One region of the Paenibacillus sp. CMM36 genome, then DNA from elsewhere that is predicted to be linked to it. Evidence: predicted binding sites of a transcription regulator. Region 1 holds the regulator's gene; each other region holds the start of a gene.
What was found. Region 1 encodes Rex, which represses fermentation and respiration genes when NADH is low (regulators of the CRP and FNR family bind a similar motif). Its sites were predicted from a motif close to TTGTGAAATATTTCACAA; they were not measured.

Region 2: the regulator Rex is predicted to act here: its motif matches at 4,569-4,586, upstream of ACWA2B_RS17055 (cytochrome ubiquinol oxidase subunit I).
Region 3: the regulator Rex is predicted to act here: its motif matches at 3,048-3,065, upstream of ACWA2B_RS20355 (DoxX family membrane protein).
Region 4: the regulator Rex is predicted to act here: its motif matches at 3,413-3,430, upstream of ACWA2B_RS04955 (formate/nitrite transporter family protein).

What each region holds. Positions count from the first base shown of each region.
Region 1 is NZ_JBSEDY010000004.1:348,402-355,987, reverse strand. Features, by position in the region: gene panC (pantoate--beta-alanine ligase) at 1-646, shown strand, start outside; gene panD (aspartate 1-decarboxylase) at 639-1,022, shown strand; gene ACWA2B_RS11675 (tetratricopeptide repeat protein) at 1,105-1,737, shown strand; gene dinG (ATP-dependent DNA helicase DinG) at 1,895-4,762, shown strand; gene ACWA2B_RS11665 (redox-sensing transcriptional repressor Rex) at 4,806-5,459, shown strand; gene ACWA2B_RS11660 (amidohydrolase) at 5,446-6,747, shown strand; gene ACWA2B_RS11655 (cell wall elongation regulator TseB-like domain-containing protein) at 6,785-7,309, shown strand.
Region 2 is NZ_JBSEDY010000008.1:152,329-159,914, forward strand. Features, by position in the region: gene def (peptide deformylase) at 62-643, shown strand; gene ACWA2B_RS17045 (cache domain-containing sensor histidine kinase) at 813-2,603, shown strand; gene ACWA2B_RS17050 (response regulator transcription factor) at 2,596-4,254, shown strand; gene ACWA2B_RS17055 (cytochrome ubiquinol oxidase subunit I) at 4,657-6,063, shown strand; gene cydB (cytochrome d ubiquinol oxidase subunit II) at 6,050-7,063, shown strand; gene cydD (thiol reductant ABC exporter subunit CydD) at 7,063-7,586, shown strand, end outside.
Region 3 is NZ_JBSEDY010000011.1:154,769-162,354, reverse strand. Features, by position in the region: gene ACWA2B_RS20370 (alpha/beta hydrolase) at 1-328, shown strand, start outside; gene ACWA2B_RS20365 (dioxygenase family protein) at 421-1,212, shown strand; gene ACWA2B_RS20360 (hypothetical protein) at 1,285-2,208, opposite strand; gene ACWA2B_RS20355 (DoxX family membrane protein) at 2,425-2,943, opposite strand; gene ACWA2B_RS20350 (DUF3048 domain-containing protein) at 3,192-4,286, shown strand; gene ACWA2B_RS20345 (DUF47 domain-containing protein) at 4,475-5,089, shown strand; gene ACWA2B_RS20340 (inorganic phosphate transporter) at 5,103-6,092, shown strand; gene ACWA2B_RS20335 (hypothetical protein) at 6,125-6,268, opposite strand; gene ACWA2B_RS20330 (amino acid ABC transporter substrate-binding protein/permease) at 6,332-7,586, shown strand, end outside.
Region 4 is NZ_JBSEDY010000002.1:210,555-218,140, reverse strand. Features, by position in the region: gene ACWA2B_RS04970 ((2Fe-2S)-binding protein) at 1-801, shown strand, start outside; gene ACWA2B_RS04965 (glutathione peroxidase) at 889-1,365, shown strand; gene ACWA2B_RS04960 (FAD-dependent oxidoreductase) at 1,756-3,117, shown strand; gene ACWA2B_RS04955 (formate/nitrite transporter family protein) at 3,505-4,338, shown strand; gene ACWA2B_RS04950 (molybdopterin-containing oxidoreductase family protein) at 4,710-6,842, shown strand; gene ACWA2B_RS04945 (MFS transporter) at 6,889-7,586, shown strand, end outside.

The DNA.
Region 1 (7,586 bases):
GCGTGAGGGCGTGGATATTGTATTTTTGCCAACTGTAGCAGAAATGTATCCACAACCAACCCAAACCAAAATTCGTGTATCCGCTTTGACAGATCGCTTGTGCGGTGCTTCCCGTCCCGGCCATTTTGATGGTGTGACTACGGTGGTAGCCAAGCTTTTTAACATGATAGGTCCTGATTTGGCCTTTTTTGGGATGAAGGACGCACAGCAGGTTGCTGTGCTCCAGCAGATGGTGACTGATCTCAATATGAACGTGACTATCGTACCTTGTCCCATCGTCAGAGAGGCGGATGGTTTAGCCCTCAGCTCCCGTAACGTGTATTTAAGTGCAGAACAGCGCGAGCAGGCATTGGTGCTGTCCCAGTCACTGCGTAAGGTGCAAGAAGTGAGCGAAGATATTGTAACAAACACAATTACGATTCGTCAGTTACATCAAATGGTGGAGTCCACCATTACTTCCTCTCCTTTAGCAGACATTGATTACATTGAAATTTTAACTTTTCCTGGTCTGGAGCCCCTTCTTCCCGAGCAGCGGCTATGTGATGTTCAGGAAGACATCATCGTAGCGCTAGCTGTGAAATTTGGCAGTACCCGACTGATTGACAATATAAGAATACAGAAGGCGGAGGTGCTTTCCCATGTTTAGAACTATGATGAAATCCAAAATTCACCGCGCTACGGTTACGGAAGCTAACCTGAACTATGTGGGGAGTATCACTATAGATGAAGATCTCATGGAGACATCGGATCTGTTGGAGAATGAAAAGGTTCAAATTGTAAACAATAACAATGGAGCTCGACTGGAAACCTATGTTATCCCCGGACCGCGTGGGAGCGGTGTGATCTGTCTCAACGGTGCGGCAGCTCGTTTGGTGCAGCCTGGTGATACAGTCATTATTATTTCCTATGCTTCCATGTCAAATGAAGAGGCCAAAACATACAAACCAACAGTGGTATTTGTTGATGAACATAATAAACCAGCCCAAACGATGAACAAAGAAGTACATGCGACGATCATGTAATGAATGGGAGTGCGGATGAAACCCGTCTTTTAAGCGAAAAATGTGAGTGTATTAATCCATCTTTCATAAGGGCGGGATGCACATGTTCCAGCATGTATTCGCAGAAATGAACAGCATGTTAGATGATATCGTGAAGCATTACCCATCAGCCCAGGGCTCCCGCAGGCAGGAGCTGCTACAGCACTGGAGTCTGCTGCGGAGAATGAGTGACGGAATTATGGATGAGTGGCTGGCCTTTGAGGAAAAAATGGTGTGCCTGCGTGCGGCCGGCTTTTCCGCGGAGACCGATATGTCTGACACGGAGCTGCCTGAAAAAGAGCTGCCGGCTTTTAGTCGGGGGCAAGGGTATTATCGATTACTTATGTACCCTGAGGCGATCCAACAATTTGAGCAGGTACTACAGCATTTTCCGAACAGTTGGCAGAGTCGCATGTATATGGGAATGGCCTATTTTCAACTAGATGATCCAGCAGAAGCTGTATACCATTTTCAGAAGGTGCTGGACCTGACTGAGCAGGCAGGACTAAAAGCGGTCATCTATAATGCGCTAGGCTGTCTGTTGGCAAAGCAGGCTGACGTAGAGGAGGCGCAAAAATGTTTTGCTCTCGCACATCAGTTCGATCCTGCGTTACCCGAGCCGCTGCACAATATGGAAGCCTGTTTGTCCGGTACCGAAAAGCTTCGATACGACAGCTCCATAATGACCTGGATGTAGTTGTCAGACACCGAGTAAGACGATGCATGCCCACCTCCTGAGGCGGCGTATGCATCGTCTTTTTTGGCTGTCTTAATTTCCAAACACGCGATCTTCTGCTATGCTAATATACGGAGTTATTATTTTTGTAAGTGTCATAAGAAAGGATTAAGCCCGAATGAAATTTGCGGTATTGGATTTTGAAACGACAGGCACCCAGTCCGCGGATGACATCATTCAAGTCGGACTTGCAATTATAGATCATGATAACAGCATTTCCCGTGTTTACGGCTCTTATGTGAACCCTGGCAGATCTATTCCACCTTTTATCACTGGATTGACCGGAATTACAGACGATGACGTGAAGGATGCACCTGCACTTGAAGAAATGATGATGGAGCTTGTGCCTATGCTGGACGATGTTGTACTGGTCGGTCATAATGTGGCGTTTGATTTTAATTTTTTGCAAAACGCTCTGGATCGGTGCGGATACTTGCCATTTAGCGGAAGAATCTTGGATACAATGGATTTTCTGAAAATTATGTTTCCATCACTATCTTCGTATCAGTTGGGTTTTGTGTCTTCTGAGTTCGGGCTGGCACATGATCGCCCTCACCAAGCAGACAGCGACGCATTGGCTACGGCCGAGGTGTTTTTAAAGTGTCTGGGTGAGCTTCAAGCATTACCTCTGATAACGATACAGCGGCTTAGTGATTTGTTTGCAGAGGAAGACAGTGACCTTGGATGGTTTCTTGATGGGGTGCGTGAAGAGAAAGAGCTTGATCCTATTCAGGATTTGGAGGGATATCAGTTTTTTCGTCAGCTTGCGCTAAAAGTGGAAGATTGGACGGAGCTAGCTGCTCCGCGTAGAGAAGATGACCCGAATCCACTGTCAGGTGTTACCTTTGAGGAGTACATGGATGATGTGCGGGACAATTTGCGTTCATCCTTGAGTCAATATGAGGAGCGCGAGGCGCAGATACAGATGATTGAGGGTGTGAATCAGGCACTGAGTGAAGACAAGCATCTGCTGATTGAAGCAGGTACAGGAACAGGGAAGTCTCTGGGTTATTTGCTCCCATCGCTGTATCACAGTGTGAAAAAGGGACAGCGCGTTATGGTGAGTACACATACGATCAACCTGCAGGAGCAATTACGCGAGCGCGACATTCCGATGCTGACCAAGGTGATTCCGTTTCCGTTCCGGGCTGCTATTTTCAAGGGTCGGGGACATTATTTGTGTCTGCGTAAGTTTGAACATAAAATAAACAGAAGAGACTTCGCTACACCGAAGGAAGATTTAATTACAGCGGCTCAGATGATCGTCTGGTTGACGCTAACAGAAACCGGTGATGATGAAGAACTGAATCTGAGCAACCGTGGAGGGGATTTCTGGGAAACGGTGGCGAGTGATTCAGAGTCCTGTCTTGGTCGTTCCTGCCCATGGTTCCGCAAATGTTATTATCATCGTGCACGCCATGAAGCAGGAATAGCGGATGTTGTTATTACGAATCACTCTAAGTTGTTCACAGACGTCAAAGCCAGTCATCAGTTATTGCCTAGCTATGAACATCTGGTGATAGATGAAGCCCATCACCTGGAGGAAGTAGCTGGTAAACACCTAGGTATGCATATGAAATATTTCACACTCGTGCATACACTGACGCGACTGTTCAAAGACAGCAAGAATGGACAACTGCCTTCACTTCGTCAACAGTTGGCGAAATCGGGGCACGAGAAGTCGGCAGATTGGGCCTCAACTATCGACCAGCTGTATCCGCTCGTGTTAGAGGTGAAGGAAACTTGGGACCTGCTAAGCGACAAGCTGTTTGGCATGTTGCCGGAGCGAAGTGATGCGACACCGGGTGAAACAGGACAGTTTTCTTCCCGTCTCAAACCTTCGGCCAAGCCTGCAAAGTGGGATCAGGCGGGAGCTTTGGAAAATCAGCTATATGTAACGATGAGCGAAATTTTGCGCAAGGGCGACAAGCTGATGCTGGACGTCAAGGAAGAACATGACGATTATGCGGCGGATAGCCTTATTACAGATATCACGGGTCTGCTCAAGGATTTGGCGGGGATTCGAGAAAATTTGCGCTTTTTTATCCGACTCGATGATGAAACAACCGTATACTGGCTCGAGGCAAGCGGGCAATTCCGTAGTAAATCATTGCAATTTTATGCGGTACCCGTCGATGTGAGCCGCCAGTTGAAAGAAATGTTTTTTGACAAAAAAAGAAGCATTATTCTGACTTCTGCTACCTTGTCGGTAGATAAGTCGTTTCAGTACATGATCGATCAGCTCGGCTTACAGGAGGCCGCAGATCAAGAGCGGCTGATGACTTCGCAGCTCCCGTCACCCTTTAATTACAGGGATCAGGTGTTGCTGGTTATTCCACGGGATTTCCCAAGTGTGAAGGGCAGTGTAGGAGATGCGCATTTTGTAGATATGCTCGTTAGCTCTCTAGGAGCGACTGCTCAGGCGACACGTGGGAGAATGCTCGTTCTGTTTACGTCCTATCGGATGCTCCGGCAAGTGTATGAGCCGCTCAAAGAGGCCTTAGCATCCAGCGAAATTACTGTGCTGGGACAAGGTGTGGACAGTGGAAGTCGCAGCAAGCTAACCCGCCGGTTTCAGGAAGCGAAAGCTTCTGTATTGCTGGGGACCAGCAGTTTCTGGGAAGGCGTCGATATTCCGGGGAAGGCTCTGACTTGTCTAGCCATTGTTCGCTTGCCGTTTCAACCGCCGAATCACCCGCTGCTGGAGGCAAAAAGCGAACTGCTCCAGCAGCAGAAGAAGAATCCATTTATGAAGCTGTCTGTACCGCAAGCGGTCATTCGCTTCAAACAGGGATTTGGTCGGTTGGTACGTACAGCGAACGACCACGGGGTCGTTATCGTTTATGATACGCGTGTGATTGAATCCTATTACGGAAAGCACTTTTTGTACTCGTTACCGGGACCAAAAATGGAGCATATGCCATCGGAGCAAATGGTGCCCCGCATCGCCGAATGGCTCCAATCCGCCCCGGAGACAGAGGCATAACGGACGGACATAAGTATGTTCGTTACAATTAGGGGGAGCAAGTATGAAATCAGATAAAATTTCAGAGGCTGTCGTACGGAGGTTACCCGTATATTTACGTTATCTGAATGCACTGCACAAACGGGAGGTGGCTACGGTCTCTTCTCAAGAGCTGGGACAGAGGCTAGATTTGAACCCGGCCCAAATCCGTAAAGATCTTGCTTATTTTGGAGATTTTGGTCGGAAGGGTATCGGTTATGATGTTTCTTATCTCATTGAGAAAATACGCCATATCCTGAAAATCGACCAACAAATTAATGTAGTATTGGTCGGAGCGGGTAATCTGGGGCAAGCCCTTTCGAATTATAACGCTTATTTAAAAGACAATATGAAGATTGTGGCGGTATTTGATGCGTTTCCGGATAAGGTAGGAACCAAGATCAATACATTGGTCGTGCAACCGATGGATGAACTGGAAGCGACTGTGAAAGAAAAAAACATTCGAATCGGGATTATTACCGTACCTGATTTTGAAGCACAGCACGTGGCTGATAGGCTTATTGATAGCGGAATTGGAGCGATCCTGAACTTTGCACCGACTACTCTCAAGGCACCAGCCAACATTCGGATTCATGCCACAGACTTTACAACTGATTTGCTTAGCCTCGCTTATTATTTGGAGGACGGAAAGGAAGAAGCACAATATGACAGTGAATAAATGGATGATTAAAAACGGATCTTTTGCCGTAAATGGACCAGAAGCAGGGGTAGTCCATGGTTTTATGATTGTGGAGGATAGTCGTATTACTTATATTGGCGAAACCTTGCCTGCGGGTGAGGAAGAGACGGAAGCGATCGATGGTAAAGGGCTATTGTTTTTACCTGGTCTGATCAATACTCATGGTCATGCGGCGATGTCTCTACTGCGTGGGCATGGAGATGATTTGGCACTTCAAGTATGGCTTCAGGAAAAAATGTGGCCTATGGAAGCCAAGTTTACATCTACAGACGTGTACTGGGGTACGTCCTTGTCTGTGCTGGAAATGCTGAAAGGTGGAACAACAACCTTCCTCGATATGTACGATCATATGGATGAGGTGGCTCGTGTGGCTGAAGAGTCAGGTATTCGTGCAAGTCTGATGCGTGGAGCAATTGGACTATGTTCGGAGGAAGAACAGCGAATCAAGCTGGCAGAGGCCGTGACTTTTGCGCGTAACTGGCACGGTAAAGCAGACGGCCGTATTACAACGATGATGTCACCGCATGCGCCATATACATGTCCACCTGCGTTTATTGAAAAATTCGTACAAGCTGCGCATGATCTGGACTTGCCACTGCATACGCACATGTCTGAGACGATCGCCGAAGTAGAGCAAAACGTACGCGACTACGGTTTGCGTCCGGTTGCACACTTGGATAAGCTTGGCTTTTTCTCCCGTCCTTCGCTTGTTGCCCATGGCGTTCATTTGAACGACGAAGAAATAGCTTTACTGGCAGAACGTGGTGTAGCGGTTTCCCACAATCCTGGCAGCAACTTGAAGCTGGCAAGTGGTGTGGCAAGAGTGCCTGAATTGCTGCGTGCAGGGGTTACGGTTTCTCTCGGAACGGATGGTCCTGCCAGCAATAATAACCTGGATATGTTCGAGGAAATGCGTCTGGCAGCACTTATTCACAAGGGTGTATCCGGTGACCCTACGGCAGTTCCTGCAAGTGAAGCGCTGCGTCTGGCAACAGAATACGGTGCAAAGTCGATTGGTTTAAAAGAAGTAGGAGCGTTGGCAGCAGGCAACAAGGCTGACTTTATCGCGTTGGATCTGAATCAGGCACATTTCTTGCCGCGTACAGATCTTATTTCCCATGCGGTATACTCTGCAAGCGCCAAGGACGTGGCTCATGTGTGGGTAGACGGTCGTCAGGTTGTGAAAAACGGCGAATGCCTGACTATGGACGAGGAACGTATCAAACATGAGGCACAAGCCGCCTTTGAAGGGCTGCTGTCGCGCTAATTCAGGTGTCACATCCCCTTAGAGAGGAAGCACGGGTTTGAAAAATAAGAAAAAATGGATAGCGGTCGCCATTTTGGCCGTGATACTGATCCTGGTCAGCATTTTCTGGTATTATTCCTATGTTACTCAAGACCAGGTGGCTGAGAAAAATGCCGCTATCATTAAGGCCAAGCAATCAGGTGGTCTGGTTAGCACGACTCAAACATGGAAGTCTGTGTGGGATCAGGTATATTGGGTGGTTCAAGGGAAAAATGCACAGAATGAAAATATAATGGTATGGGTTCCTTTTCAAAAAGTGGAGGGACAACCTAACGTACCTGCCGCAGATAATAGCGGTGTTCATACCGAGCTGCTGAAGAACGGAGTCGACGAGCAAAAAATGACGTCGCTAATTCAGCAGCAGCTTCCAGGTGTAAAAATTGTAAGCCTCCAGCCGAGTGTGTTCAATGGCGAATATGTGTGGCAGCTGTTTTACGATGATGGAAGCCATCATTACTATGCCTTTTACCGTTTTTCAGATGGGGGAGCGACGGGGGTAAAGTATACTTTGCCCAATAACTGAGCTGGTTGAGGATCAGCAGATGTGGAATGAATGACTAGTAAATGATTAAAAGCTCAAGAAAAAGACGTAAATGCGATGAAATTCGTATTTACGTCTTTTAGTCTTGCTATGCCGTAAAGATGAGCTGAATGCCAGCGAAGCATCTTTACCTACCCAACTTCTCTCCTAAGGAAAATTCATCTTTATGGCGGGCAACAGCGATCGTAAGATCAAATCCTACACGCAGCGTCCCACCTCCACCATAACCAAAGATTTTGCCTCATCACAACTCCTCCAC
Region 2 (7,586 bases), on a different contig from region 1:
CATATTACATGGCAGTACATCACATGAAAATATATTTATTTTAATGAATCGAGGCTGACGAATGAGTAATCAATCGATGGACATGCTTCTCACGAAGGATATCGTGCGTGAAGGGGAGTCTATTTTGCGTACGAAGGTTGATCCGGTATGCTTGCCACTATCTGAAGAGGATCTTCAACAGATGCAATGGATGCTGGATTATCTGAAAAATAGCCAAAATGAAGAGCTGGCTACCCGCTATGAACTGCGCCCGGGTGTGGGGTTATCTGCAAACCAGGTAGGTTTGAACAAAAGAATGTGCGCTATTTATTATGAAGATGGAGACAAAACGGTAGAGTATGCGTTGTTTAATCCGAAGTTAGTCAGCCACTCCACGTCCATGATTTATTTGGAGCAGGGTGAGGGGTGCTTGTCGGTAGATCGGTACGTAGCCGGATATGTACCGCGTTACGAAAAAATTCGTATTAAGGCCACTTTACCAGACGGAACACAGGAGCTATTGACGTTCAAAGGTTATGCAGCGATTGTTGTACAGCATGAAATGGACCATTTGGATGGTATTATGTTCTATGACCGTATCAACCCGGAAGATCCGCACAAGCTACCGCAGGGAGTGCATATCGAACCTTTTGTACGTAAATAGTTTAGGAATCGTAAAGTGTGGTGACTCTGTTCGCCACATTTTTTAAATTTTGCAAAAAACATAGATATAGAGGTTACGAAGCATTAAACTGGATACATACATATAGGTCGAGATGGAGGATGTGAAAACACGCAAAAAATGTAAGCGCTTATCTTGTGGGAGGGATGGCATGAATCGTGGAGTATGGCTTCTGATGAGTAATATGCGTATGCGGAATAAGCTGCTGTTCTCCTACGTACTAATTGTCATGATTCCGGTGCTGGTGGTTGGCGGCTGCGTAACTTTTTATTTGCGAGAGCAGGCATTGAATAGTGCAATTGCCCAGACGGTAAACAATGTGGAAAAGATCAAAAGCCAGACGGCAAATTTACTACGTGTGCCAACGGATATTTCAAATGGGTTGATGTTCGATAAAAGGCTGAGGGAAATGGCAAACCGACGGTATCCGGGTATGGTAGAGCTGATGAATGCGTATCATCAATACAAGGATTTTAATGAGTACACTCAGCAATATAGAGAGGTTGCTACCATTCGGTTCTATTCGTACAATCCGACGCTTGTCAATAATCTGGAGTTTATTCCAGTGGACTCTAACATTGAGCGGCAACAGTGGTTCCAGACGGCATTGAAGGGGACGGCGATTAACTGGTTTTACATTCAGGATAAGGAAGATAATCCGGTTAATCGCCTGAGCCTGATACGGCAAATTCCATTTCCTGAATACAATACCAAGGGAATTCTGATGATATCGCTGAGTCAGACCGAGTTGAATCATATGCTGAGCAAGGAGCCTTTTGAAACATTGATTACGGATCGTAACGGGATTGTGGTCGCAGCTACTCGCCCGCAGTCGGTGGGGCAGACGTTGGGCGATTTACATTTGGGCTTTGATGTCCAGCGTGCGGGTAAGGGGATATATGAAGCGAAAATCAACGGAATACCCTCCAACATCATTGTGGATGAGCTGCTGCCCGCCTCCAGTGTGAGCGGATTTACGATTATTTCAGTGTTTTCAACGGAGCATATTGTACAGGGAGCCAATCGAATCAGTCTGATTGGTGCTTTATGTGTCCTTGCAGTGCTGATTATGGCACTGATTCTGATCACCATCATTTCCTGGCTGATTACCAAACGCCTTCAGCGGTTGAGCTATGAGCTGGGTAAGGTAGCCGCGGGCGATTTTCATGTGGTATCGAGTGTGGAGGGAAGGGACGAGATCGGGGATTTATCCCGCCGTTTCAACTATATGGTGAGTAGTATTCGCCAACTCATGGCGCAGGTCTATGAGACGAGTGAGCACAACAACAGGCTGGAATTGTCACAAAAGGATATCAAGTTAAAAATGATGGCCAGCCAAATTAATCCACACTTTCTGTTTAATGCATTAGAATCTATTCGAATGAAAGCACATCTGAATGGGGAAGCGGAAATTGCAACGACGGTGCGTTTGCTTGGCAGGCTGATGCGCCGGAATCTGGAGATTGGCAGTGGTAAAACGACGGTACTACAGGAGCTGGATATGGTGCGATCCTATTTGCAAATTCAGCAGTTCAGATTTGGAAATCGCTTGATCTATGAAGTGAATTTGGAAGAAGATGCGACGGACATGTCGATTCCTCCCTTAATCATACAACCGCTGGTGGAAAATGCGGTCATTCATGGACTGGAAAATAAGGAAGAGCCGGTTACCGTGAAGGTAAATATTGCAATAGAACAAAGAAAGTTGAAAATTAAAGTAGAAGATGACGGGATCGGCATGGAAGCTGGGCAACTGACCCGTCTGCTAGCTCGGATCAGGGGGACGGATGAGCCAGAAGGGAGCAGTATTGGCCTGCGTAATGTACATCAACGTCTGACATTGATGTATGGTGAACGTTATGGATTGCATATTGAAAGCGCATTACAAGTAGGAACAACCGTATACTTTTCCATACCAAGGGAGGAAGAGTCGAATGTATAAAGCGATGATTGTAGATGACGAGCCAGCGATTCGTGAAGGATTGTCCTCCATTATTGACTGGGGGGATTGTGGCTTCCGTATTGTCGATACGGCAGGGAATGGACGCGAGGCTCTGGATAAGTTCGGAGAGCATCGGCCGGAGCTAGTCATTGTAGATATTCGTATGCCCGGGATGAGTGGACTGGAGGTTATACGTAGTATACGTGAAAAGAACGGGGAGCCGTATCATTTTCTCATATTAAGCGGATATGCAGACTTTGATTATGCACGGCAAGCCATGGGCTTCGGAGTAGATGGCTATCTACTGAAGCCAGTTGATGAGGAAGAAATGACGACAGAGTTGAAGCGGGTACGGCAAAACATTGAGGATGAGAAAGAAGTCGGCAAATGGGGAAGTCCGCCTTCTCATGAGCGTAATTGGATCGAAGCTCTATTGTTTCCGGTTCATCGAGAGTATACTCGTAATGCTGTAGAAAGCAGCGATTCTCTGCACAGAGCATCCAAGCAGGCTGAACATCAAAGCGGTAACGGAAAATATGGACAACAGCCAGCGTTACCAGACTTGGACTGGAGTAGCTATCAGGTTATTCTGCTGGATTTACGTATACCTGACTGGGATCGGCAAGCCCGGCAGTCGGCAGCAAAGCAGCGACTAACAGAAATGTGCCATGAGCAAGGCAGAGGTATCGTGTTTGAGGCTGGAATATATATGGGTCTTTTGCTTCCCGCCACGTTAAAAACGGAGAGAGATGCTGTTCAGTTACTAGCTGCTTGGCGACAGGAGCTAAAGGCGTGGGCTACGGAAATTTATGTGGCTGCCGGTGATCCTGTAGCCAGTCTTAGCGACATTCCCAGATCTTTTGAGCAGGCACTACGATTGTTAGAGCGTACGTTTTTGTTCCGGGCAGAAAGAGTCATGCTTTCCGGAGACCTACACAAATTGGAGACAGTCGAGACTGAAATGAGTGGAACGTCTGATAGTGCCACAGATGATCCCCTACGTTATGCAGAAAAGCTGTACTATGCGCTAGATATGGCTAATAGTGAAGCTGCAACCCGTGTCATTAAGGAAATGGAAGGCCAATTTCCACGGATTTATCGTACAGAATCCGCAATCAAGGCGGCGTTCGCCCAAACATTCACACTGGCGTTGAACAAGTATGCAGCCGGACAGGATCACAGCCGAACCGTGCTGGAGGAGCACTCCAGCTTTATAACCGATGTATATGCTTATTCCACATTGGGCGAGCTGGTGGATCACTCGCTGGAGCATGTGTTGCAATGGATTGGACAGACTGATCCCGGTGGCAAGGACATCATCATGAAACAAATGATTGACTTTATTCATAGTCATTATGATGAAAATTTGCGATTGGAGTTACTGGCAGATATGTTTAATTACAATAGTGGCTATTTGGGCAAATTGTTCAAAAGTCATACTGGCGAGGCCTTTAATGCCTACCTGGATAAGGTGAGGATTGAGCGAGCAAGGGAGTTGCTTGCACAAGGAATTAAGGTACACCAGGTGGCGGAACGCGTAGGGTATGCGAACGCAGATTATTTTCATAGTAAATTTAAAAAGTATGCTGGAATGTCACCTTCCTCCTATCGAAATCGGGTTCAAAAGAACGGAGGAACAGATGGCTGTTGATAGAATCCTAGGTATAACGCTATGAAGTCTCTCTTGCAGATGTCGGAGGTACAACCTCCGAACGAAGAGAGGCTTTTTTTGCATGATGAAAAAAGATAGATCAATAGGAAATGTCACATTTATTATGGGATTTAGGCTGTTTTCATCAAATCGCCATCGTTATGACACAGCTTTGACACGATGTTCACATTTTCGATTCTATTTCATTTAAATTTATTCTATATAATGGGGATAATCTGAAGCCGGATCATGACACCATGGTGAAGGTAGTTGAGTGAGTCATTTTCTAAAAGGTGACCGCTGCATATGTAAGAATGTGAATACTGTCACAAATGTAGAAGACTTCAGATTACAGACACTATAAATCAATGTTAAGAGAAGTACAGGGGGAGGAGCAACATCATGGACGTATTGGATTTGGCACGGTTGCAGTTTGCAACCACAACGATTCTTCACTTTGTTTATGTGCCGATCTCCATTGGATTGTCGTTATTGGTGGCAATTATGGAGACTATGTATGTTATTAAGAAAAATGACTTGTACAAGAAAATGGCTCAATTCTGGGGAACGTTTCTGCTGATTAACTTTGCACTGGGCGTAGTCACCGGGATTTTGCAAGAATTTCAGTTCGGGATGAACTGGTCGGACTTTTCCCGTTTTGTGGGTGATGTATTTGGTACGCCGCTGGCGATTGAAGCGCTGCTTGCATTTTTCCTGGAATCGACCTTTATCGGATTATGGGTATTCGGTTGGGAAAGATTGTCCAAAACGGTCCATTTAATCTGTATGTGGTTGGTATCTATCGGTACGATGTTATCGGCATTGTGGATTCTAGCTGCTAATTCATTCATGCAGCGTCCAGTAGGATATGAGATTCAAAATGGACGTGCAGAAATGAAAGATTTTGCTGCTCTGCTAACGAATGAACAACTGTTATGGGAATTCCCACATACATTGTTTGCTGCTTTTGCGACAGGAGCATTTCTGATCGCGGGTATCAGTGCATGGAAGCTGATGCACAAAAAGAATATGGACTTTTTTAAACCTTCTTTTAAATTGAGTATTATTGTTGCCTTAATCAGTGCCATTGCTATTCCTTTGTTTGGTCATGGACAGGCTCAATATTTGGTGAAAACACAACCGATGAAGATGGCTGCCAGTGAGGGATTATGGGAGAACAGTGGTGACCCCGCTCCTTGGACCGTTATCGCATGGATTGATCCTGGAAACAAGGGAAATACCTTTGAGATTAAAGTTCCTTTTGCTTTGAGTTTTCTATCCTATAGTAAATTTACCGGCTCTGTGCCTGGTATGAATGAGCTGCAAGCCCAATATGAAAAAACGTATGGTCCGGGCGATTATATCCCGCCAGTACGTACCACGTTTTGGAGCTTCCGCATTATGATTGCGGCTGGATGTGGCATGATTGCACTCGCCTTATACGGGGCTTACCTGACGTTCCGTAAAAAGCTGGAAGGTTCACATCGCTGGTTCTTCCGTCTGATGATATGGGGGATATCCCTTCCATTCATTGGGAATACTTCAGGTTGGATCATGACTGAAATAGGTCGCCAACCGTGGACGGTATTTGGTTTGCTTCAAACGAAAGATTCTGTTTCGCCTACCGTTGTGGCAGGAGAAGTGCTATTCTCGTTCATCTCATTTACTACATTGTATTTAATTTTAACAGGTGTGCTGGCGTTTCTGTTTTACCGTACGGCTCGTAAAGGTCCAGATATTGAGCCACATCAGCAAACGGTAATTCATGATCCTTTTGCTCAAGGGGGTGACACCATTGTCGCTAAATGATTTATGGTTCTTATTGATCGCTGTGCTGTTTACCGGCTTCTTTTTTCTGGAGGGCTTTGATTTTGGCGTAGGAATGGCCACAGGATTGGTGCCGCGTAACGACCAACAAAAACGTTTGATGATCAATACGATTGGTCCATTCTGGGATGCCAACGAAGTGTGGCTGATTACAGCAGCAGGTGCAATGTTTGCCGCTTTTCCGCATTTTTATGCGACTATGTTCAGCGGATATTATCTCGTATTTGTGTTTATTTTGCTAGGTTTGATCTTGCGTGGAGTTTCTTTTGAGTTCCGCGGAAAGGCTGAAGGAAAATGGTGGACAGGAACGTGGGATGCCTGCATTCTGATTGGCAGCTTTCTACCGCCGATGCTGTTCGGTATGGCTTTTGCGGCTTTGGTGAAAGGTGTACCTATTCAGCAAAACATGGATTTGAAAGCTGGATTTTCCGATGTATTCAATGGATATACCGTATGGATTGGACTGACAGTGGTCGGAATGTGCCTAATGCACGGACTGACGTTTATTTCTCTGCGGACGATTGGAGAAGTACGGGATCGTGCTCGCGTGATGGCATCCAAATTTCTTCCGGTATTGGGCATTTTACTTGCGGGCATGGTGGTATGGACTTATTTTGCAACGGATTTATTTGCGCGTCGCGGTCCCTTTATGTATGCTGCGGTAGCAGTCGGAATTGTCGCCTATGTGCTGACGTGGTACTTCCTGAAGCAGCGCCGTGAAGGATGGGCCTTCGGGATGACAGGTGCAGTGATTTTGCTGACCTTCGTTTCGTTATTCGTCGGTTTGTTCCCAAGATTTATGGTGAGCTCGATTAACAGTGCTTTTGATTTGACGATTTATAATGCAAGCTCCAGTCATTACACCCTGAAAGCCATGACGATTGTTGCAGCAACGCTTTTACCCTTTGTGCTGGCTTATCAGGCGTGGAGCTATTTTGTTTTCCATAAGCGTCTCAGTGAGAAGGATCATTTGGAATACTAATGGATAAGGCATGGTTTGAATTAAAGGGCATTCGGCCAGTGATGCTGCTACTGGCTGCCCTTTCCCTGCTCCAGGGGGCCGCGGTGATTGCACAAGCAGTCTTCTTGGCAAAGGCTGTTACGATTTTGTTTGAACAAAATCCGCTGGTGATGGCTTGGCCGTCGCTGGCGTTGTTTTTCGCTGCTTTTGCAACGAGGCATACGGCGATCTGGCTGCAACGCCGGACAGCAGGCCGTTTTGCTGAAGCTTCAGGCGCTTCCTTACGGGAGCGTCTGCTTGCACGTTTGTTCGAACGGGGGCCGGGTTTTGCAGCGCAGGAAGGTAGCGGCAAGTTGGTGACGCTGGCGCTGGACGGCATGGATCGTTTTCGCACGTATTTGGAACTGTCCATTCCTCGAATGATTGACATGATGGCTGTCACTATACTTGTACTTGTGTATGTTTTCACATTGGATGTCATTTCAGGTGTGATTTTGACGACTACGATGCCGATCCTGGTAGGCTTCTTTATTTTGCTCGGCTT
Region 3 (7,586 bases), on a different contig from region 1:
TCATGCCGATTATTTGGGCTATAAGTTTACGCCTGCTTACTTTGAGTCGTTAGCTCAATTTCAGCCGTTCCAGGAGGCCGTTAAATTTAACGGGGATGTGCTCGTCATTCATGGAACCTCGGATGATATTATTCCTGTCGATTATGCATTTCTGTTTCAAAAGATATTCTGGATGCGTCCAGAGGGACGCTGTGATAAAGAGATTATTTTCCAGGGAGATCACACTTTCTCGTCAGGTAAAGAGCGGCAACGGCTCATTGATCGGACGCTTGAATGGCTGGATGAACAGGAAAATATTCAACGTGATTGGCAGCACTGGATGATCTGATTTCAGTGTGTAACGGATTGTATTGGAAATTGCGCCTCCGCCGGAGTAAAATGGAAGAGTAACACTATACTGGCGTGTGGAGGTTGGCAGCGATGACATTACCCTCAATTTTTGTTGCGCATGGTTCACCGACACTGGCTGTAGAAAATAACGCATATACCAGCTTTCTTGCAAAGCTGGGCGCGAGCCTGCCCCGACCCAAAGGAATTGTCATTTTTTCCGCGCATTGGGATAGCCCCGATCAATGTATTGGCGCGGATGATCAGCATGCAGCGTTGCACGATTTCTATGGCTTTCCTGAAGAAATGTACTCAATCGATTACCCTGCACCAGGCGATCCAAAGCTGTATGAGGAGATAGAGCATCTGTTCAGTCAGCATAACTTGTTCCACCAGCCGGTTCGGAACCGGGGACTGGATCATGGAGCATGGGTGGTTTTGCGGCATATATATCCTGATGCGGACATACCGGTCGTACCGTTATCTATTGATTCTCGGCGCGCTCCTCAAGAGCAATACGAGATTGGACGGATGCTGGCGCCGTTGCGAGAACAAGGGATTTTGATTATCGGTAGCGGCGGATTGGTCCACAACTTGCGGACACTCAAGCAGACGAGTGAGCCAGCCGATTGGGCCGTTCAATATGATGACTGGATTGCACAGCAGCTTCAAGACTGGAATTTACGTCACTTATTCCAATATGACAAGAAGGCTCCATATGCCAAACAAGCGGTACCTTCTTATGGAATAGAGCATTTTTCACCTTTGTTTTATGCGATGGGGGCTGCGGATCAGGAGCGCTCCGCGCATAAGCTTTTTCAGTCGTATGTCCTTGGCTCGCTGAGTCTCAATTGTTGGGCTTTTGGTCAAGAAAGTGATACGTAAATGTAAAAAAGAACTTCCGAATCCACATGCTGTGTGGGAATGGAAGTTCTTTTGTGTTTTTTGCGTCTTCGATTAATTAGAAGGCACGTTCTTTTTTAGCCAAGTGGATACCTGCGAAGTACGTTGATCTCCATTTTGATCCAACAGTGTCATAAATGCTTTCAGCTTTTGAATATAGGTGCTCTTCGAATCCATATTACGTTGAACGAACCATTGATACCCTTTTTTGGCATACGGATGAATCTTCCCGGTATCATGATCGAATAATGGCGTATTGTTCGTGCCGTAGAAAGTATAGAAAAAGTACAGATCGTGCAATTTTTTTATAGCTTGTGTACGATTGGAATGTGGATATTGGTTTAAAAACAATTCCTGTGCCAGCACTCGTCCGGCTAACTGTTGATAGCCGATACGGAGCGCGGCATCTTTGGTAGCAGCCTGTCCGGATTCCATCGACATGATGTCAATATAGCTGCGGATATCTGCCGTGGTGTGCTTCCCGAATACTTTATATTTTTCATAGTTGATGATTGGGTAATACATGCCTTCTGCGGTTTCAAGTTTGTAGCCGGCATCTCTTGTTTGAGTTAGCAACTTTTTCAGGTTCGCATCGCTTGTACGGCTGATTACATTTGTGAACGAATCACCGGGTTTATAGATTTGATTTATTTTGGTTTGAACAGAGGTCGGGTATAGGGTCTGTGCATAGGAATCCAATTGCTGGTTCTGTGCATTTTCCAGATGAAGCACCATGAGGGTAGCTTGAGAAGCTGGAATGGATTGAATATGCTTTTGCAAATAAGTGAATGCCTGAGATAGCTTGCCGGGTTGGCCTAGTAGCTGCTCGAAGGTCTTGGAGATATGTTGTACACTTTCTGCCTGAGATGTCGTAGTAGACGTCGCCGCTTGGGCTGATGCCGTATATCCCGATCCCATAGTCTGCACTGTGAAAGTTACTGCTGCGAGCATGAGATAGGCTTTGGTGATTTTTTTCATGATATAACCCTCCATTACGTTCTTTGATGTAACTGTAGTGTATAGGGTAAATGTATCGTGAGCATTCCATGTTGTATCCAACTTGTAAACGTTTGGGGAGGATAATGAATCCGATAAAAGAGTCCGAGTTAGGAGGAGCTAAAATCCTCCTTGTGAGCATAACAGCGCAAAAAAAATAACCATTATCCCGGAGGATAACGGTTATTTGGGGGATGTTTAAGCTATTTTTCGACTAGGGTCCGCTGGAAAGGTATCTTTATTTTTACCAAACAGTCCACGCAGGAAGGGCAGTACCCAACGGTCAAAGCCAATTCTTCCGGCATTTGCGCCAGCAACTACGAGGAAGATTTCAAACAGCAGGTAGATTGCATTGGTGCTTACTGTACCCGAGAACAGGAACGAGAAGTTCATAACCATGGCCATCAAAGCAGCCAGTGTAGTCAATGTACCGAGAAGCAGGCCAACCCCGACCAAGAACTCACCCAACGGGATCAGGACGTTGAACAAACCTACATTCGGCAGGGCAAAGGCTTCGAGGAACGATCCCCACCAGCCTTGTACAGCGGGATGGTCTCCACCTGTTTTAGCAATGGCCCCCGAGATAAATCCGCCTGCATCGAATCCACCTGTCAGCTTTTCAAGTCCGTGAGTCATCCATTCATAACCTAGATAAACCCGTACGACAGTCAGCAACCACATTGCGACTTTGTTCTCACGTAACCAGCTATTAAACATTCAAACCACTCCTCTTTCTTAATCTATAATGTTGGTTGTATTTCATTTTGTTGGGATGATCATCTTTGCTACACCTTTATTGTAGTAGGTTCAGTTACAGTTATTTGTGATAAAAATCACAAAGTATGAATATTTTTAAAATTTTAATGTCTTCAGATAAGTATTCTATAGAGAGGTCATGCTTCAATCAAGACAAAAACAGGAAATAAAGCTTATAATGAGAAAAATAACGAAGTGGAGGGATGAACTTGTCCGGGCCCATTTCCCAACGAAATCATTGGTTGCGTGTAATGGCCTCAGCTCTGTTATGCATGACGCTGATGTCTTGTTCTGCTATGTCCAATACGGGAGATACTGAACCCGTTCCTCAACCGACCAAGCATAAAACAGAGAAGGAGGCGCTTGAACCGCCGAAGGAGCAGTCTACTCCGGCATTTACAGCTCCGCTTACCGGTCTTCCGGTGGAGCAGCCAGTTTTGGAGCGACCGCTCGCTGTCATGATTAACAATGCTCCAGCAGCACGTCCGCAGGCAGGACTTAGTCAGGCAGATATGGTATATGAAGTTCTTGCAGAAGGCGGAATTACCCGTCTGGTCGCTTTTTTCCAAAGTCATGGCGGAGATGTAAAGGTTGGTCCGGTCCGTAGCATTCGTCCGTATTTGATTGAGCTGGGCGAAACTTATGGTGCGTTGCCGATACACGCAGGGGGAAGCACAGATGCCTATGCGATTTTACAGCAGCAGCGGAAGGAACATTTAGATGAGATTTCAAATGGAGGGGCATACTTCTGGCGAAGCAAAGATCGTCGTCCTCCGCATAATCTATACACGGACGTGAATAGACTGCGCAAAGGAAGCGATAGTAAAGGGTATGCTACGCATACGGACGTTCCAGTATATACTTACCTTAAATCCGGCGAAACCCCAGTTATGGTGGACGAGACTGCAACATCTTTACAAATCCGGTTTTTGCTTAAAAGCTACCGGGTATCTTATACCTATGATCCAGCGGATCAACAATATAAGCGTTTTGTGAACGAAAAGTCACATGTGGATCAAAATAATAACCAACAGCTCTCAGCAGCCAATGTCATTGTGATGAGCACCAGGCATCGAACGTTGGATGATGTAGGCAGATTAAGTGTTGAACTGGACGGCAGCGGAGAGGCCATGGTGTTTCAACAAGGACAGTTAATACAGGCTGAGTGGCAACATACGCCAGGTGATGCGATTCGTTTTATGAAGAATGGGGTTGAAATTCCGTTAACGCCAGGTACATCCTATATACATGTGGTGCCTGCAGATACACCACTAAAGGAACATGTAACCATAGAAGTGAATTAGAAAACGAATTACACCTTTTTAGGAAAAAATTGTCGGATAATGAGCTTATATGTCGGGCACTGTATACGTATATCATGAAATTTGCTTTTACAAACATTACAAAAACATTGATGAGTGTGATAAGATAGCAAAGGTTGTCTATTGCAGTCGAAACAGGTTGCGGATATTTTCGTAAAGGGGTAATCGTTATGAGATTGAAGAAAAAGGATATATTCTTCGAGACGTTGGAAAATATGGCAGATACGATCGTGCAAGCAGCCGATTATTTTGCCCAACATACTTCAAATCTTCAAGATGTGACTTTGTTTACAAATGAAATGAAGAAGTATGAAAATAAGTGTGATGATTACACACACACGATTATTACTGAACTGAACAAGACCTTCATTACGCCGTTGGAACGCGACGACATCATGGAACTGACAACAACCATGGATGATGTGTTGGACGGTCTTGAAGCGACGGCTTCCCGTTTTTATATGTACAACATTACGGAGCCGGACGAGTATATTGTGCAGTTCGCTGATATTCTGCGTCAATCAGCTTACGAAATTCAGAAAGCTGTACATCTGCTTTCACAGAAAAAATTGCTGGCCATTCGTGAATACACTATTCGTCTGAATGATTTGGAAAATCAGGGGGATGAATTGTTGCGTATTTGCATCAAAAACCTGTTTGCAACTGTAACTGACCCTATTGAACTGATTAAACGCAAAGAATTGTACGAACGCCTTGAAACGACAACGGATTCATGCGAGGATGTTGCAAATATGCTGGAATCCATCATTATGCGTAACTCGTAAGGAGTCCTTTTACATGGATACAAGTTTACTGGTATTGGGTATTGTTATTTTTCTTGCTCTGGCATTTGATTTTATTAATGGGTTTCATGATACGGCGAACGCGATTGCAACTTCGGTATCGACCCGTGCATTGACCCCGCGACGTGCGATTATTATGGCTGCGGTCATGAACTTTCTCGGGGCAATATTGTTTACAGGGGTTGCGAAGACGATTGGTGGAAGTGTGGCTGATCCAACCAAGCTTACGAATGGAATTGATATCGTCATTGCGACGCTGATCGCTGCGATTATCTGGAACCTCTTAACCTGGTGGTTCGGTATTCCTTCATCCTCTTCTCATGCATTGATTGGTGCATTGGCTGGAGCGGTGTATGTAGGTGCAGGATCGGAAAAATTAAACTGGAGCGGCTTCATCGGGATTGTCGAAGGACTTATTTTCTCCCCGTTGATTGCTTTTGTTGTCGGTTACATCGTGATGATGATTTTAAAATACATCTTCGCTCATCGTAGTCCGCATACGGTGAACAAAGGGTTCCGTACAATGCAGGTCATTACAGCAGCGCTTCAGTCGTTCACGCATGGTACGAATGATGCTCAAAAGGCGATGGGGATTATTACATTCGCACTCGTTTCGTCGGGGTATCAGGACCATTTGGAAGTACCCATGTGGGTAAAAATTTCAGCCGCAACAGCCATGGCGCTAGGTACATCTATCGGGGGCTGGAAAATCATCAAGACGATGGGAACCAAGATTTTTAAAATCGAGCCAATTAACGGATTTGCAGCCGACATTTCGGGAGCCTCTGTTATTTTCACAGCTACATTGCTTCATTTGCCCGTAAGTACCACTCATGCCATTACTTCGGCTATTTTGGGTGTGGGTTCTGCGAAGCGTTTTTCCGCTGTGCGTTGGTCGCTGGCCGGTCGAATTATTATTACTTGGGTGATAACGATACCGATTGCTGCGCTGTTATCTGGATTGATTTTCAAAATTCTTTTCTAGTTCGTTATTATTTCTTGAAAAATAGGTACACACTATAGAACACACAATAAGCTTCCGTCCGCTTTTTGCGGCAGGGGCTTATTGGCATTCTGGGGCAAAACGGCTTCTTCAAAGTTTACACCTCCAGATAGTTCCATGAAACGTTTTTCAAAAATACCTGACATCAAAGTAGTCAATTTTTAATAACTCCTGTAAAATAAACAGAAAACTTTGAACCGTTCAACTGACTGGAGGAAATTATGCAAAAATCTAGAAAACTAATAGCACTTATCATTTGTTTGTTTTTTGTGGTTGCCCTGGCCGGTAATTTCGGTGTAGTGGCACATGCAGAAAATAAAACAAAGTATGATATCGGCACGGATACAACGTTCGCGCCTTTTGAGTTTGAAGATGTAGATGGTAAATTCGTCGGAATTGATATGGATTTGCTGGCAGCTATTGCCAAGGATCAGAATTTTGAATATACCATTAAGCCTCTTGGCTTTAACGCGGCAGTGCAGGCCCTTGAAACGAATCAAGTGGATGGTGTCATTGCCGGGATGAGTATTACCGATGAACGCAAGCGGAAATTTGATTTTTCTGAGCCTTATTTTGATTCAGGCGTCGTCATGGCGGTCCGTAAGGATAATGATACGGTTAAACGCTATGAGGACTTGAAAGGGCAGCGTGTCGCTGTCAAAACAGGCACGGAAGGTTATACATTCGCAGAGTCCATTAAGGCCAAATACGGCTTTACTACAGTACCGTTCGACGATTCTTCTCAAATGTATGATGAAGTTAAAACAGGTAATTCGGTTGCCTGCTTTGATGACTATCCGGTACTGGCATACGGTGTAAACCAGAATAACGGCCTTAAGCTGGTAACAGATAAGGAAAAAGGTGCTTCTTACGGGTTTGCTGTTAACCAAGGCAAAAACAAGGAGTTGCTGGAGAAATTTAATGCAGGGCTTGTTAATCTGCGTAATAGCGGGGAATACGATAAGATTTTGGCTAAATACCTTGGCGAATCGGGCAAAGGTGTGGCGCCTGTAGAGACCAGCCGCTGGGGGCTGATTTCCGCTTCGCTGCCTTCGCTGATTAAAGGCATGGGAAATACGTTGTTGTACACACTTGTATCTTTACTCGTAGCCTTTATCCTAGGTTTGGTGTTTGGCTTTATGAAAGTAAGCCATAACAAGGTGTTCCGTGGTATTGCAACTGTTTTCGTCGATATATTCCGCGGTATTCCGCTGATCGTGCTTGCTTTCTTTATTTACTTTGGTATTCCACAGGCACTGGACTTCAAAATGCCACTTTTTGTTGCGGCTGTATTGACGCTATCCCTGAATGCGGGTGCGTATGTAACTGAGATTATCCGTGGTGGTATTCAGTCCATTGATCCGGGACAAATGGAAGCAGCCCGTTCGCTTGGTCTACCCTATCGGACGGCTATGCTTAAAATCATTTTGCCACAAGCTGTGAAAATCATGATCCCGTCGTTTATCAATCAGTTGG
Region 4 (7,586 bases), on a different contig from region 1:
AAACCACTGGATTACGATCAGCTTGAGCAACTAGCAAACATAGTGAGAGTCACGCCGGAGGATGCTGTATATTCCGGGCCAGTGGCCGAATGGCTTGAACCAGATAAGATCCGCTCTGTGATGGAGTATTATGGCGATCTTCTGCGTGCTGAAGACGATTTAACCGCAGCCGTTTACTTTGCGAACCAGTTGCGTGGCCTCGTGTTTGCGCAGCATTTTATGGTATCACTGTGTGAACGCCGTTGGGACCTGTCCGTTTCTAATCTCAGATTTCATATTTGTTATGAAGGTCAATATCCCTCTATTAGTCTTCAGGTCATCGACTTAACAGAGCTGGACAATACGTGGAACAATGGGGATCACCGTTCTTCCAAACAGGCTCAGCAAGTGTTACGAGACTTTTACAGTTTGCAGATGCGGCCCATGTTGGAAGCAATTGCTACCGTGGGGAGCGCATCTATCGGCCAAATGTGGGGACAGTTTCCGTTGGCATTGCTGTATTTTAAGGATAGAGTACAGCCATCGTTGACTGATCCTCAGGATGTGGAGCGCTTTGAACAAGATTATATGTATGTGACACGTGAACTTGAGGGAGAGATATTCGGGCGTAAAAGAAATCCGTTTACGGTTCGTCTCGTTGAATTGGACAATCCTTACCGCCCTGGTGAAAATACCTACATGAAACCGTCCTGTTGCCAATATTACAAGACAGGTGGAGGTCAGCGGTATTGTTATACTTGCCCCAAAATGTCCGCTTCCGAACGCGAAGAACGCAGACTCGAAGTGGTGGCATCATGGTAAAGTCTCTGTGGATGTTGGCATGTCCGTCACCTTTTGGTTAAAATAGGTTATGTAACCTAAACCAAGTGACACGAAGGAGGATGCTGTATGTCTGTCTATTCACATAATGCCGTAACACCAGCGAATCAGGAGGTTTCTCTGAATACTTACGCTGGTAAGGTGCTGGTTATTGCGAATACCGCCAGTAAATGCGGACTTACCCCGCAATATGGGGATTTGCAAAAGCTTTATGACGAATATAAGGATCGGGGATTAGTTGTATTAGGCTTTCCTTGCAACCAATTTGGCGGTCAGGAGCCGGGCAGCAGCGAGGAAGCGGCTGAATTTTGCCAACTGAATTACGGGGTTAATTTCCCGGTATTCGCCAAAGTGGACGTCAATGGACCGGATACAGCGCCTCTGTTTGAATATTTGAAAAAGCAACAGCCTGGAGAACAGGAAGATGGGACAATTCAGTGGAATTTCACGAAATTCATTGTGAATCGTGAAGGTGTACCTGTGGGTCGTTTTGAACCGAAGGAGTCACCAGAAGCGATGAAAGCAGCCATTGAGCAATTGCTATAGTAGCTTTGCCTTCATTCCAAAATATATGTTTAAAAAGGTCTGATTTCCGGCATGTCTCCGGGAAGCGGACCTTTTTTTGTTCTCTACATGTGCATTTGTCTAAGGTGGGAGCATCATGTGAAAGTCGATTCCATGGGCATAATCAGGCCGCCTACAGGGGAAACTGAATGGAGCAAAAAAACATTTCAGCAAACAGTTGATCTCGTATATCCTTTCTTTTTTAAATGTGGACAAACTGTGAATATCACAAAAAGCTATTGTAATGTGAAAAATATCACACTATAATAAGTGCATGAAGTGAAATAAATCACAAACACTAACGAGCTGTTTACGTGAAACTATTCACAATTATTATACAGTTTATGCCCACACACCAAGGAGGAATTCAACATGAAAGTAGCAGTTATCGGATGTACACACGCAGGCACAGCAGCTATCGTTAACACAGCTAAATGTTATCCAGATGCAGAAATTACCGTTTACGAGCGTAATGATAATATTTCATTTTTATCTTGTGGTATTGCGCTGTACGTAGGTGGTGTCGTCAAAGATCCGCACGGCCTGTTTTATTCGTCTCCAGATCAACTGTCTGACTTGGGTGTAGTGACCAAGATGCTTCATGAGGTAACGAGTGTGGATACGGCTGGCAAGTCGCTGCATGCCCGTAATCTCCAAACAGGTGAGGAATTTACAGACACATTTGATAAACTAATTGTGACCACGGGATCATGGCCCATTATTCCAAAGCTGGAAGGCATTGAACTTGATCATATTTTGCTCTGTAAAAACTATAATCATTCCAATGATATCATTGAGAAAGCCCAGCACGTACAGAACATTACAGTCGTGGGAGCTGGATACATTGGTGTTGAATTGGTAGAAGCTTTCCAAATGAATGGTAAAAATGTAACGCTGATCGACAGTGCTGATCGTATATTGAATAAGTATTTGGACCATGAGTATACAGACCGGATTGAAAGTTCCCTGAAGGAACATGGCATTAAGCTGGTACTTGGCGAGACGGTGAGTCGTTTTGAGGGTACGAACGGTAAGGTAAGTAAAGTCGTGACCTCTAAAGGAGAATATGAAACAGAGCTTGTTATTCTCTGCATCGGTTTCCGACCTCAAACGGATCTGCTCAAAGGTCAGGTAGATATGTTGCCTAACGGTGCGATCATTGTGGATAACTATATGCAAAGTAGTTGCCCGGACGTGTTTGCAGCAGGCGACAGTTGTGCAATTCGCTATAATCCGACCGGCAAAACGGCTTATATCCCTTTGGCAACCAACGCAGTTCGTATGGGTACGCTGGTGGCACGTAATCTGGTGCAACCAACCATTGCTTACATGGGAACCCAAGGAACTTCGGGTATCAAAATTTACGAAGACAATATCGCAGGAACAGGCATGACGGAAGCTGCGGCAACAGATGAAGGCATGACTGTAGAAGCTGTAACCATTGAGGACAGCTACCGACCTGAATTTATGCCAACCTCCGAAAAAGTGTTACTGAAAGTGGTATATGAACAGGGGACGCGGAGAATTCTGGGTGCTCAAATTATGTCGAAGGTGGATTTGACGCAATCCATTAACACGCTATCCGTAGCCATTCAAAACCATATGACCATTGACCAGTTGGCCTTTGTCGATTTCTTCTTCCAGCCGCACTATAACAAGCCTTGGAATTTCTTGAACGCGGCAGGTTTACAAGCATTGCCTACAATATCTGAACGGAACCCAGTTACTGTATAATTAGATTTGTCTGTGACATTGTTCATAAGTTTGTCAACAATCTGAGGCGTACGGATGAATCCTTATAGTACAATATAGAGTAGCATAAGGATCAGGGGGGAAGTAACTTATGGGTTTGTTTTATATCCTTTTTCTTGTAGTCGTGGCCATGGTAGGCCTTGGTGGAGTTCTTTGGTTCTTAAGAGCAGTTGAAAAGGAAGAATACAATTAAATGTAAAGCGCGTAGTAGCGCAGTAGATGTAATAATACAGAAAAACAGTCCTTTTTTCAGGGGCTGTTTTTTTTATAGTTACGAAAGTGATTTTTTTCACAAACTTAATCACTGATTTTAAATAAAATATGAAAGAAGAATATTTTAGTGAATAGATATTAAAGGAGCGGGGATATATGGCGAGCTATAAACCGGGGCAAATTGCTGAAAAGACGGTGGAAACAGGAGTGGCCAAGGCGAACAACCCGTGGACTGTGGCGGTGGTACTGGGGTTTTTGGCAGGTGCATTTATTGCACTCGGGTTTTTGCTGGATATACGTGTTATTGCAAGTGCGCCTAAAGAATGGGGAAGCATTGCCACCTTTATTGGAGCTGCGGTGTTCCCTATTGGTCTGGTATTAGTTTTGATCGCAGGCGGAGAATTGCTGACCGGCAATATGATGGCGGTCCCTTTGGCGAGATGGGCAGGACGGATTAAGACAGGAGTCATGTTTCGTAATTTGGCGATTATTACGCTCAGTAATTTTGCAGGTGCGTTATTCGTTGCATTTTTCTTTGGGCATGTGCTGGGTTTAACAGAAACGGGCCCTTATCTGGACAAAGTGGTGGATATGGCAGGACATAAGCTACACGAAAGCTTTTTGCAGTCTTTTATATCGGGTATAGGATGTAATTGGCTCGTAGCACTGGCTGTATGGTTGGCATATAGCACAGACTCCATTGGCGGCAAAATTATGGGGATTTGGTTCCCGACCATGGCCTTTGTGGCTATTGGATTTCAGCACGTTGTTGCCAATATGTTTCTCATTCCGGCGGCTATTTTTGCAGGCCACTTTTCATGGGCAGATTATGTTATGAACTTCATTCCGGTCTGGCTGGGGAATTTGGTAGGAGGTAGCCTGTTTGTGGCTGGAGCCTACTGGTTGGCCTATCTGAAAAAGCCTCAAGCCAACGCACATCCAGTGAATGAATCTCCAACTACTTCTTCGGTTGCACATCCAATCCGTTGATTGATCCTACCTAATCACGGTACTTTAAACAGCAATGAACAAAGCAAATCCGCCATGACAGGCCCGGGGGAACGAAACCTGTCATGGCGGATTTTTTTGGGAGTGGTCCATGATTTGGCATGGAGGATGAGTGTGCTCTCGTCCATGATGCCTTGATCTTTTTTACCCTCAGTAAGATATGATGAAACAGGATGTTGAAAAAAATTATAATTCTTAAAAAATCCGTTTTGCTCTATGCAGCAGACGGATTTTTTTAATATTTTGGAGAGCGGCTGTGTGGGAAAATCCTTCTCTTGCCATCGGCCAAAGCTGTGGATATGATAAGATCAGTGTAATTTTTGGAAACGGTAACGGAAAGGAGCATCAACACTATGGATCATCGCAATAGCGCGCCTCGTGAGGCCACGCTTCAACAAGACTTACAAGGGGGACAGCGGATGACGGAGCAGCAGGACGGTATTTTTCCGGCTGTATGCCCGTTAGATTGCCCGGATACGTGTGGGCTCCTGCTTCACAAGGAAAAAGGAAAGATAATCAAGGTGACTGGAAACCCAGATCATCCCATTACCAAAGGGGCTATTTGTAACAAAGTTCGCAATATGACGGAGCGGGTATATGATCCTGATCGGGTGCTCTATCCGTTGAAGCGTATAGGCCCCAAAGGAGAAGGGAAGTTTGAACGAATTAGCTGGGAGGAGGCGGTCAATACCATTACAGGTCGGTTCAAGGAGCTGATCCGTACGGACGGACCGGAATCTATTCTCCCCTACAGCTTTTATGGCAATATGGGCGTATTGAGTGTGGATGGAATGGATCGCCGATTTTTTAATGCGCTGGGTTCAAGCCAACTGGATCAGACGATTTGCAGCGTGGCTGGGAATGAAGGATGGGCGTCCGTTATGGGTTTTAAGGGCGGCACCAGCCCGGAGGACACGGAGGATGCAGACCTCATTATTGTGTGGGGTGGTAATGTCATTAGCACCAACATGCATCAGGTCGTTTTGGCTGAGAAAGCACGTAAAAAAGGTGCTAAGGTGGTCGTTATTGACGTTCATCGTAACCGGACGGCGCAATGGGGGGATTGGTTCATTCCGTTATATCCGGGGACGGATACAGCGCTCGCGCTGGGTGTTATGAATGTACTGTTCGCTCAAGGACTGACGGACGACGAATTTTTACATCGCTACACAGTAGGTCATGAGGAACTGCGCGAGCATGTTAAGACATATACACCAGAGCGAGTTTCGCGGATTACCGGCGTGCCGGAAGCGGATATTATCCGTTTGGCGGAAATGTACGGAACTGCGAGAGCAGCGTATATCAATATCGGTAATGGGCTTCAGCATCATGATAATGGCGGTATGAACGTACGTGCGGTTACATGCTTGCCTGCGCTCACTGGACAATGGCTGAAGCACGGCGGGGGAGCGTCACGCTCCAACGGCGCTTATGCCAAGATTAACAGCGCCCATCTGGAGCGTCCTGATCTGCGACAGAACCCGGATGCCCGGATGATTAACATGAACCGGATCGGAGAAGCGCTGCTACAGAAGGAACAGCCGATTAAGGCGTTATTCGTATATTGCAGTAATCCGGTAGTTGTAGCCCCCGATTCGGAACGGGTGACTAAAGGATTTGAACGAGAGGATTTGTTCACAGTCGTTCATGACCTGTTTCTTACAGATACGGCCCGTTATGCTGATATTGTGCTGCCTGCAGCGTCTTCCTTTGAAGGTACAGACCTATATAAATCCTACTGGCATCACTATGTCCAGATGCAGGAACCCGTCATTGCTCCACTCGGGGAAAGCAAAAGCAATTATGAGCTGTTTAGCCTGCTTGGACGGGCTATGGGCTTTGACGAAGCTGCCTTTACGGAAAGTGAAGAGGAGATGATCGCAGGCGCGCTTGATAATCCAACGAACCCTTATCTCAACGGTGTGACCTTGGAAGCCTTAAAGAAGTCACCTTTTGTAAAGCTTGATATGACGCCAAAGGCCACTTATTTGGATCGTTTAACCACGCCTTCAGGCAAGATTGAGCTATATTCGGAAAAAATGAAACAAGCAGGTCTGCCTGCGATGCCTTCTTATGTGCCGCTGATTGAAGGGTATGATGGAGAGCATCGACCGCAAGCGGACGAGCGGTTTCCATTAATGTTTATTTCACCGCCAAACCATAATTTTCTGAATTCTACTTTTGCTAACTTACCCAAGCATCAGCGGCTGGAGCGGGAGCCTTTACTACAAATTCACCCGGAGGATGCTCAGACAAGAGGCATCACGGATGGGGAACCGGTTACCGTATGGAATGATCGTGGGACGTATGAGCTGAAAGCCAAAGTCACCGATCTGATGTTGCCCGGTACAGTGATTAGCCAGGGATTATGGTGGAAAGGCAAAGGACACAGACAGCGTGCCAATGTGTTAACCTCTGATCGCCTGTCGGATATGGGACAGGGGGCTACTTTCTTCTCAACGGTGGTGAATGTGAAGCGCCAATGAGATTATGCCTTTTATGGCGTCAGATGCAAAAGGAGAAACAAAAGATATGAAATGGTTGGAGTCTTATCCGAAAGAAGTGAAAGTGTTTCTCGTTGCCAGCCTGATTAATTCTGCTGGAAGTTCCCTAATGTGGCCGTTGGTTAGCATGTACGTATTTGACGAACTGAACCGTAGTATGGGAGATGCAGGGATTGCCATTTTAGTGCAGTCTCTGGGCGGAATTTTTGGTCAAGTGCTGGGTGGCGCCCTCTATCACCGAATTGGAGCCAAGAAATTGATTGTTGGCTCACTGGCAATGAACGCGCTGGGACTTCTCGCGCTTCCATTTACCAGTGGTCATTGGGTAGCGTTTGTCATCATGATGGGTTTTATCGGTTTTTTTAATGTCGTATCTGTGCCAGCGATTCAGGCGTTTGTAGGCTTTCGTTTCGCTGACCGCCGTGGAGAGCTGTTTAATATTATTTATGTCGCTAACAATATTGGGGTTGCAGTGGGTACGGGATTGAGTGGCGTTCTGGCGGACCTTTCCTATCAGCTCAGCTTTGTGATGAACGGGGTGACTTCTGCGGTATTTGCCGGATTCTTCTGGTCTTATCTAAGTAGGGTGGATCGGGAAGAGGGAGAAGTTCAGCTCAGCAAGTCTGTGAAGAAAAGAGAGGAAATCCCAGCTCGATTGCTGTTTCGTGATACCAGGCTGTATCTCTTTGTGGGATTAGGCTCGCTTTTTTTATGGTTCGGCAATTC